Regions from separate parts of the Variovorax sp. KBS0712 genome, predicted to be linked through region 2. Evidence: predicted binding sites of a transcription regulator. Region 2 holds the regulator's gene; each other region holds the start of a gene.
What was found. Region 2 encodes sigma-54, which starts transcription at its own class of promoters, with help from an activator protein. Its sites were predicted from a motif close to TGGCANGNAANCTGCTTT; they were not measured.
Positions count from the first base shown of each region.

Region 1: the regulator sigma-54 is predicted to act here: its motif matches at 1,829-1,846, upstream of FFI97_RS02315 (CmpA/NrtA family ABC transporter substrate-binding protein).
Region 3: the regulator sigma-54 is predicted to act here: its motif matches at 1,629-1,646, upstream of FFI97_RS32535 (pilin).

Region 1 is NZ_VCCD02000001.1:518,372-521,618, forward strand. It holds gene tsaD (tRNA (adenosine(37)-N6)-threonylcarbamoyltransferase complex transferase subunit TsaD) at 1-329, opposite strand, end outside; gene FFI97_RS02310 (nitrate regulatory protein) at 430-1,695, shown strand; gene FFI97_RS02315 (CmpA/NrtA family ABC transporter substrate-binding protein) at 2,014-3,247, shown strand, end outside.
Region 2 is NZ_VCCD02000002.1:1,556,488-1,559,734, reverse strand. It holds gene lptA (lipopolysaccharide transport periplasmic protein LptA) at 1-392, shown strand, start outside; gene lptB (LPS export ABC transporter ATP-binding protein) at 389-1,183, shown strand; gene rpoN (RNA polymerase factor sigma-54) at 1,201-2,790, shown strand; gene FFI97_RS24235 (phospholipase D family protein) at 2,801-3,247, shown strand, end outside.
Region 3 is NZ_VCCD02000005.1:398,640-401,886, reverse strand. It holds gene FFI97_RS32545 (CHASE2 domain-containing protein) at 1-668, shown strand, start outside; gene FFI97_RS32540 (3',5'-cyclic-nucleotide phosphodiesterase) at 698-1,501, shown strand; gene FFI97_RS32535 (pilin) at 1,703-2,239, shown strand; gene FFI97_RS32530 (serine hydrolase) at 2,527-3,247, shown strand, end outside.

The DNA.
Region 1 (3,247 bases), on a different contig from region 2:
ACCGGCTTGCCCAGCGCCACGCCAAGCGCGCAGGCCACGCCCGCGCCCACGAGCAGCGCGCCGGCCAGGCCCGGGCCGCGCGTGTAGGCCACCACGTCGATCTCGGCCAGCGAGCGCCCGGCCTCGGCCATGACGGCTTCGGTGAGCGGCAGCACGCGGCGGATGTGGTCGCGGCTGGCCAGCTCGGGCACCACGCCGCCGTAGGCCTGGTGCATGGCGATCTGGCTGTGCAGCGCGTGCGAACGCAGCAGCGGCAGCGCGTCGCCGTGCGACTCGACCAGCGCCACGCCGGTCTCGTCGCAGGATGATTCGATTCCCAACAAGAGCATGGCGCCGAGTGTAGGGGCCGCCCGCCGGCGGCGCCCGCGAAGGGGCAAGCGAGGCACGGAAGTTGCACGAGCGGAAGGCGCTCCTTCTGCGCCCCCACGAATGACTTCCGGCCTGAGCTTCCTGATCGCCGCGCGCCGATGCGAGATCGACGCGCTGGACCAGCTCGCGCGCACCAGCGAGCTGGTCGGCGCCATCGGCCGGCTCGTGCATGCGCTGCAGCGCGAGCGCGGCATGTCGAATGTGTTCCTGGCCTCGCACGGCGGGCGCTTTGCCGACCAGCGTGGTCCGCAGATCGCCGAATGCCTGGCGCTCGAGCAGCAGGTGCGCGCCGGCTTCGACCGGCTCGAGGCCGAGCACCACCGCGCGGTGGGCGCCGGCCACGGCGCGCGCCTGTTCAGCCGCATCGCCTGGGTGCTGCCCGGCCTGGACGCCCTGCCCGCGCTGCGCCGGCGCATCGACGCGCTCGAACTCCAGCCGGCCCAGGCCGTGGCCGCCTTCGCCAAGCTGGTGGCCGGCCTGCTGGCGGTGGTGTTCGAGGCGGCCGACGGCGCCACCGACCCCGAGATCTCGCGCCTGCTGGTGGCGATGTTCAACTTCATGCAGGGCAAGGAGTTCGCCGGCCAGGAGCGTGCCTTCGGCGCCGCCGCGCTCGCGCTGGGCCGGGGCGACGATGCGCAGCGCCAGCAGTGGCGCCACCTCATCGAGTCGCAGGAGCGCTGCTTCCAGGTGTTCATCGATTTCTCGGGCGACGCGGTGCGCACGCTGTGGCACGACAGCCAGTCGGACGCCGTGCTCGCCGAACTCGAGCGCCTGCGCCGCAAGGGCGCCACCTCGGTGCCGGCCGACGCGCTGCTGAGCCAGGCCTGGTTCGACTGCTGCACGCGGCGCATCGACGCCATGCAGACGGTCGAGAACCGCCTCTCGGCCGACCTGCGCGCGCTGTGCGACCACAAGACCGCCCAGGCGCGCAGCGAGCTGGCGGCCTACCGGCAGCTGCTCGGCACGCTGGCCCCGCAGGCCGGCGGCGCCCTTTTCTTCGACGATGCCCAGCAGGCGCAGGACGCCACGCCGGCGCAGCTCGGGCGCCACCTCGAGCGCTCGGTGCTCGACATGGTCCAGGAGCAGTCGCAGCGCCTGCAGGCCATGAGCGACGAGCTCGACACCGTGCGCGCCTCGCTCAACGAACGCAAGATCGTCGAGCGCGCCAAGGGCCTGCTGATGGCGCACCGGCGCCTGAGCGAGGCCGAGGCGCACAAGATGCTGCGCCAGACCGCCATGAACCAGAAGCGCCGCCTCGTCGACGTGGCCGAGTCGATGCTGGCCATGGCCGACTACCTGCCGCTCGAGCCTGCACCGCGGCGCTGACCCGGGCCGCTTGGATTGGTGCAGCGCACAACAGTTGTGCGTCGCCCCGTTGTGCCGGCTGGCAGGAACTTTTCCCTGCGCCGGCGCGCCCTGCCAGCTATCTTTTCCATAGTTCCCACCAGCGGCTTCGGGCTGGCACACCGCTTGCATGGAGCTTGTCACAGACCGCAAGGTCTTCAGGCAGGTTGCACCCAACGGCGGGTGCGGCCCACCGAACCGGACAAAGGCGTCCCCATCCCGCAAGGGCTCGTTCACGAGCAGCCCCTGCGCGGTGCGGACGCCTTTTCGTTTTTGTCTTTCACTTCTGGAGCCCCGCCCATGTCCGATCTGCTGCTGAAAACCAAACTGAGCCGGCGCCGCGTGCTGCAGGCCGCCGCCCTCGGCGCCGTGGGCATCGACCCCGCGCTGCGCGCCGCCGTCTGGGCCCAGGGCTCGGACAAGCCCGAAAAAGAAGAAGTGAAGATCGGCTTCATCCCGCTGACCGATTGCGCCAGCGTGGTGATGGCTTCGGTGCTGGGCATCGACAAGAAGTACGGCGTGAAGATCGTGCCGAGCAAGGAAGCCAGCTGGGCCGGCGTGCGCGACAAGCTCGTGAACGGCGACCTCGACATGGCGCACGTGCTCTACGGCCTCGTGTACGGCATGCACCTGGGCGTGAGCGGCCCGAAGAAGGACATGGCCGTGCTCATGACCCTGAACAACAACGGCCAGGCCATCACGCTGTCGAAGAAGCTGGCCGACAAGGGCGCGGTCGATGCCGCCTCGCTCGCCAAGCTCATCGCCAAGGAAAAGGGCGAGTACACCTTCGCCCACACCTTCCCCACCGGCACGCACGCCATGTGGCTCTACTACTGGCTCGCCTCGGCCGGCATCGATCCGTTCAAGGACGTGAAGAACATCACCGTGCCGCCCCCGCAGATGGTGGCCAACATGCGCGTGGGCAACATGGACGGCTACTGCGTGGGCGAGCCCTGGGGCCAGCGCGCGATCATGGACGGCATCGGCTTCACCGGCATCACGACGCAGGACATCTGGAAGGACCACCCCGAGAAGGTGCTGGGCTGCACCGCGGAGTTCACGAAAAAGTACCCGAACACCGCGCGCGCCGTCACGGCCGCGATCCTCGAGGCCGGCAAGTGGATCGACACCGGCCTGCAGAACAAGAACAAGATGGCCGAAACCATTGCTGACAAGAGCTACGTCAACACCAGCGTGGACGCCATCAACCAGCGCATCCTGGGCCGCTACACCAACGGCCTGGGCAAGAGCTGGGACGACCCCAACCACATGAAGTTCTACAACGGCGGCGCCGTGAACTTCCCGTACCTGTCGGACGGCATGTGGTTCCTCACGCAGCACAAGCGCTGGGGCCTGCTGAAGGAGCACCCCGACTACCTGAAGGTGGCCACCGAGATCAACCGCATCGACATCTACAAGCAGGCCGCCGCCGCCACGCAGACGCCCGTGCCCAAGGACGTGCTGCGCACCAGCAAGCTCTTCGACGGCACGGTCTGGGACGGCAAGGACCCGAAGAAGTACGCCGAGTCTTTCA
Region 2 (3,247 bases):
GCGACGAGTGGATCGAGGGCGAGTCGGAAGTCATCGAGTACGACAGCCGCGCCGACAACGTCAAGTTCATCCGCCGTGCCGTCATGCGCCGGCTGATCGGCGCCACGGCCAACGACGAAAGCAGCGGCGCGCTGATCGTCTACGACCAGAGCAACGACACCTACACCGTCAACGGTTCCCTCGTGCCGCCGAACGCCGGCGTCTCGGCGGGCGGCGGCGGTCGCGTCAAGGCCATCCTCACGCCGAAGGCCACGCCGGCCCCGGCGGCGCCCGGCTCCGCACCCGCGGCCGGCGGCAAGAAGCCCGCGGCTCCGGCTCCCACCCCCGCGCCCGGCGCCGGGCTGCGCCCGAGCACCACGCTGGGCGGCACCGAAGGGGAAGGGCGCAAGTGATCGAAACCGCAGGAACCCAGACCGCCGACGGCATTCCGGGCAGCCGCCTCGTGGCGCGCGGCCTCAAGAAGAGCTACGGCAGCCGCACGGTCGTGAAAGACGTCTCGCTCGATGTGCAAAAGGGCGAGGTCGTCGGACTGCTCGGCCCCAACGGTGCGGGCAAGACCACCTCGTTCTACATGATCGTCGGGCTGGTGCGCGCCGACGCCGGCGAGATCACCATCGACGGCGAGCCCATCGCCCACATGCCCATCCACCGCCGCGCGCGCATGGGCCTGAGCTACCTGCCGCAGGAAGCCTCGATCTTCCGCAAGCTCACGGTCGAGGAAAACGTGCGCGCCGTGCTCGAGCTGCAGCGCGAGCCCGACGCCAACGGCCGCATGATGCCGCTGACCAAGCAGCACACCGAAGAGCGCCTGGCCGACCTGCTGGCCGACCTGCGCGTGGACCATCTGCGCGATTCGCCCGCGCTCGCGCTGTCGGGCGGCGAGCGCCGCCGCGTCGAGATCGCGCGCGCGCTGGCCACGCAGCCGCGCTTCATCCTGCTGGACGAGCCCTTCGCCGGCATCGACCCGATCGCGGTGATCGAGATCCAGCGGATCATCAGCTTCCTGAAAGAGCGCGGCATCGGCGTGCTCATCACCGACCACAACGTGCGTGAGACGCTGGGCATCTGCGATCACGCGTTCATCATCAGCGACGGGCACGTGCTGGCACAAGGCACACCCTCGGAGATCGTCGACAACGCCGAGGTACGCAGGGTGTACCTGGGCGAGCACTTCCGGATGTAAGGGAGGGTCGGGTCTCCATGAAGCAAGGGCTGTCCCTTCGCGTCTCGCAGCATCTGGCGCTGACGCCACAGCTGCAGCAGTCCATTCGCCTGCTCCAGCTCTCCACGCTCGAACTGAGCCAGGAAGTGGAGCAGATGCTGGACGAGAACCCGTTCCTCGAACGCACCGCGGAAGAAGCGGCGCGCGAGGAGTTCGGGCTGGACACGGCCGACGCGCCGGTGCCGCGCGACGACGCGGGCGAGGGGGAGGCCGAGTTCACGCCGTCCGCCGCCAGCACTTCCTCCACGTCCAGCGACACCACCTCCTCGACCCCCGACACCGACGGCCCCGCCGCCGAGATCGCCGAGCGCGAGCCCGACTGGGAAGGCGACGGCACCGTCGACATGGCGCCCGACGACAGCGAGTGGGGCAGCGACGCGCCCGCGCGCCAGAACAACCTGGGCGACGACGAGCGCGCCGATGCCACCGAACTCGCGCGCAGCCAGGAGTCGCTGCAGTCCTTCCTGCACCGCCAGGCGCTGAGCCTGCGCCTGAACGAAAACGACTGCGCCGCGCTGCGCTTTTTGATCGAGTCGCTCAACGACGACGGCTACCTCGAAGACTCGCTGCCCGCGCTGGCCTCGGGCCTGGCGGGCGACGACAACGACCAGTTCGACGACCTCGTGCACCACTTCCAGGTGGCGCTGGGCCTGCTGCAGAGCCTGGAGCCGGTGGGCGTCGGCGCGCGCGATCTCGGCGAATGCCTGAGCATCCAGCTGAAGGCGCTCGCCAGCGAAGACGAGACCGAGGCCGAAGCGCTCATCCGCAAGACCGCCATCGCGATCTGCAAGCAGCCGATGGAGCTGCTCGCGCGGCGCGACTTCAAGCGCCTGGCCACGCTCACGCGCACCAACGAAGAGCTGGTGCGCTCTGCGCTGCAGATCATTGCGCGCCTGGAGCCCAAGCCGGGCCGCCGCTTTGTCGACGTCGAACGCAACATCGTCATTCCCGACGTGATCGTCACCAAGACCGGGCGCGGCACCAACGTGAAGTTCCGCGTCATGCTCAACCCCGAGGTCATGCCGCGCCTGCGTGTGCACGACATCTACGCCGGTGCGCTCAAGTCGCACAAGGGCGAGGGCAGCCAGGCGCTGTCGCAGCGGCTGCAGGAGGCGCGCTGGTTCATCAAGAACATCCAGCAGCGCTTCGACACCATCCTGCGCGTGAGCAACGCCATCGTCGAGCGCCAGAAGAGCTACTTCGTGCACGGCGAGCTGGCCATGCGCCCGCTGGTGCTGCGCGAGATCGCCGACGAGCTGGGCCTGCACGAGTCGACCATCTCGCGCGTGACCACCGCCAAGTACATGGCCACGCCCTTCGGCACGGTCGAGCTCAAGTACTTCTTCGGCTCGGCGCTGGGCACCGAGACCGGCGGCAACGCGTCGAGCACCGCGGTGCGCGCGCTGATCAAGCAGTTCGTGAGTTCGGAAAGCATCAAGAAGCCGCTGTCCGACAGCCAGATTTCCGAGATGCTGAAAGAGCAGGGCATCGAGTGCGCGCGCCGCACCGTCGCCAAGTACCGCGAAGCGCTGCGCATCGCGCCCGCCAACTTGCGCAAGGCCCTGTAGAAGACCGACGATGACGAGCCGCCTGCTGTCGCGCTGTGGGCATTGGGTGGTCGTCATCGCGGCGGCGCTGCTGTTTGCCGGCTGCGCCACGCTGCCCGACGAGGCACCGCGCCCGCCCACCAAGGCCATCGCCGTCTCGGCCGACACCGCGCTCGGCAAGATCGCGCTGGGCTCGCAGCCCGACCCCGACCTCAGCGGCTTTCGCCTGATGCCCGGCGGCGACTTCGCCTTCGACACGCGGCTGCAGCTGGCGCGCCGCGCGCAGCGCACGCTCGACGTGCAGTACTACCAGATCGAGAACGACGAGACCGGCCGCTACCTGTTGCGCACCCTGCGCGATGCGGCCCAGCGCGGCGTGCGCGTGCGCCTGTTGATGGACGACCTGTACACGTCCGGCGAAGACGAGCTGCTGCTCGGCCTGGCCGCCACGCCGAACGTGGAGCTGCGCCTGTTCAAC
Region 3 (3,247 bases), on a different contig from region 2:
TGATCAGCGCGCACCGCGGCACCGTCGACAAATACATGGGCGACTGCGTCATGGCCTTCTGGGGCGCGCCCATCGACACGCCCGGCCATGCCGCGCTCGCCGTGCAGGCGGCGATCGACATGGCCGCCGCCGTGCACGACATCAACCGCCAGCACCGCGCCAACGGCCGCCCCGAAATCAGCGCCGGCATCGGCCTGAACAGCGGCCTCATGAGCGTCGGCGACATGGGCTCGACCGCGCGCCGCAGCTATACCGTGGTCGGCGACGCGGTCAATCTCGCGTCCCGGCTGGAGGGCCTGAGCGGACACTACGGGGTCGAGATCGTGGCCAGCGGCGCCACCCGCGAGGCGGCGCCCGGGTTCGTCTGGCAGGAACTCGACAGCGTGCGCGTCAAGGGCAAGGCCCAGGCCGTCGCCATCTACACCCCGCTCGTGCCGGAAGCTGCGGCCGAGTCGCAGGACACACGGCAGCAACTCGACCGCTGGAGCCAGGTGCTTGCCGCCTACCGCCGGCAGGATTGGGCGCTGGGCCGGAACTTGCTGGCTCCCCTGCTCGCCGCGGATGCGAAAAAAGTCCTTTACCAGCTCTACGCCCAGCGTTTAGCCTCGATGGCGCTTCGCCCGCAGGACCCGGACTGGGACGGCGCCACCCGGTTCGACACCAAATGACGACAGACGCATACAAGGGGTCTTCCACAATGCAGGTTCGCGTGCTGGGTTGCTCGGGCGCCATCGCCAAGGACTGCCGCACCACCTCGTTCCTGGTCGATGCGGACCTGCTCGTGGACGCCGGCACGGGCGTCGGCGACCTCACCCTCGACGAGATGGCCGCCATCGACGACGTGGTGCTCACCCACTCGCACCTCGACCACATCGCCGCCCTGCCCCTGATGCTCGACGCCGTCGGCAGCCGCCGCGCCCGGCCCCTGCGCGTGCATGCATTGGCCGCCACCATCGACGCGCTTCGGGCGCATGTATTCAACAACGTCATCTGGCCGAATTTCGAACGCATTCCCAGCCCCGAATCGCCCTTCGTGAGCTTCCACGAGATCACGGTCGGGCAACGCCTCGAGCTGGGCAGCGACGCCCCCAAGCTGATCGAGGTGCTGCCGGCCGTCCACACCGTGCCGGCCTGCGGCTTCGCCATCCGCCGGGCGGAAGGCGGCGCCCACTGGGTCTTCAGCGGCGACACCGAGCGCAACCCGCCGTTTTGGGAGCGCATCAACGCGATCGACGTGGCGATGCTGGTCATCGAGACCGCCTTCAGCTCCCGCGAGGAGGCTTTGGCCGAACGCAGCCTGCACCTGTCGCCGGTGGCGCTGGCGCACGAGCTGGCGCAGATCGATCCGGGCAAGCAATACCCGATCTACATCACCCACACCAAGCCCGCAGAGACCGAAGAAATCATGAGCCAGATCGAGATGCTGGCGGGTCGGGAGGTGGCCGGGTTGGCGCAGCGGGACATCCGCTGGCTCAAGGCGGATGGGGTGCTGACCTTCTGACAGGGCCTGGTCGGGCATGACAAATTTGTCGACACAATCGGCATCTGAGTGCGAGTTGTGTCACATCATGTAACCATCTTGTAACCAAAGTCGGCCCGATCGAGGGCTGCAGGGTGGGGAAACCGGGTGGCACGGATGCTGCGGAAGTGATCCCGCTCCGGGCTGGTTCCCGGGCTTTACAAACCAACCTGGAGTTAATGAATGAACCGTCGTTCTATCGCACGCAATGTGCAAAAGGGTTTCACCCTGATCGAATTGATGATCGTTGTGGCGATCATCGGTATCTTGGCTGCCATCGCCATTCCCCAATATCAGACGTACGTGGCCAAATCGCAAGTTGCGCGCGTCATGTCTGAAGTTGCCTCGCTGCGCACTGCGGCAGAGGCTTGCATCTTGGATGGCAAGCTGACGGTTGTTGCGTCGACTGCTACGCCTACCAATACTGAGTGCAATCTCGGCTCGACCGCGAGCAATCTGCTGGGTGCTGGAGTTGAAATTAGCAAGGGCCTTAAAGCCGACCTTGGCAGTGCCACCAATAACGGTTCGCTCATTGCCACTTTCGGCGGCAATGCAGCTGCGGCAATCAGCACGAAGACGCTGACTTGGACGCGCCTCTCTGCTTCGGGCACGTGGTCTTGCTCGACCACCGTTGAGTCGAAGTACCGCCCCGCTGGCTGCGCGTCCAGCACGGCTGCTACCAGTGGCGGCACCGGTGGCGGCAGCGGCACTACTCAGTAACACTACCTCGCTTTCCGATCTAGCAAATGAAAGAGCGCCCTTTAGGGCGCTCTTTTCACGTCATGCGTAAAAAGACTCGCATCTGTCTTTACGTCGTGCTCATCAGTGCGATCTTTCTCCCCTGGTTCGCATGGGAGACAGATCGCAACATGGTCAGACGCTGGGCTTATCCAATCACAGGGCATTTGTCCGCACTTTCGACTCGATGCGATGCCCATGCTCCCAGTTGGCTTCAAGAGTTGGCCCGCCAGTTGCCCACCCGGCTTGACTCTCCCGCAAATCAGCTCGTGTTCGTCGACAAGGCTGGCAGTCGATCGGGATGTGTCAACGGTTGGGAGCGCTATCCCCTTGTCAGCCAACGCGTGACACCTGGCTCCAACTTTCGCTTGGCCAGCTTGTCAAAGATCGTCACCTTTTTTGGCGTGGTTCATGGTCAAGCAGATTGGCTGAACCAGCCGCTGGCAGCCGTGCTGGACCTGGGTCCTCCTTTTCGAGACCCGCACATTGCGCAGATACAGATCCGCCATCTCCTGAATCATTCCGCCGGCTTCGACCGCATGCGCGCCGAGGACCCGATGGTCATCAACGACAAAAAGCCTTGGTGTCCCGGCCAGGTGCAAGAGCTGGCACAGGCGCAGCTTCAATTCACACCGGGCTCTCGCCATGCCTATTCGAACTTGGGCTACTGTTTGGCTGCAGTCGCTTATGAACGGCACGCGGGCCGCAGCTTATGGAGCGCGTTGGAGCAGGACATGCGCTTGTCGCAATACGGCATCGGCTACATGGATCAAGCGGACTCGCCGCTCGCATACAACTTCATGCACAACGAGTTGCACGGGCCAGAGTTTGTCGAGCATTTCGACTGGCAAGCGCTTCGTGCTCCGATGGGCATGACAGGCAGCGCAGAAGGACTGGCGCGCTTCATTGCTGACAATCGCCCACTGCTGGACCGTTCGCGCGGCATGCATGACTCCAGCATCCCCTGCAACGAAACCGTGCCCGAGAGTT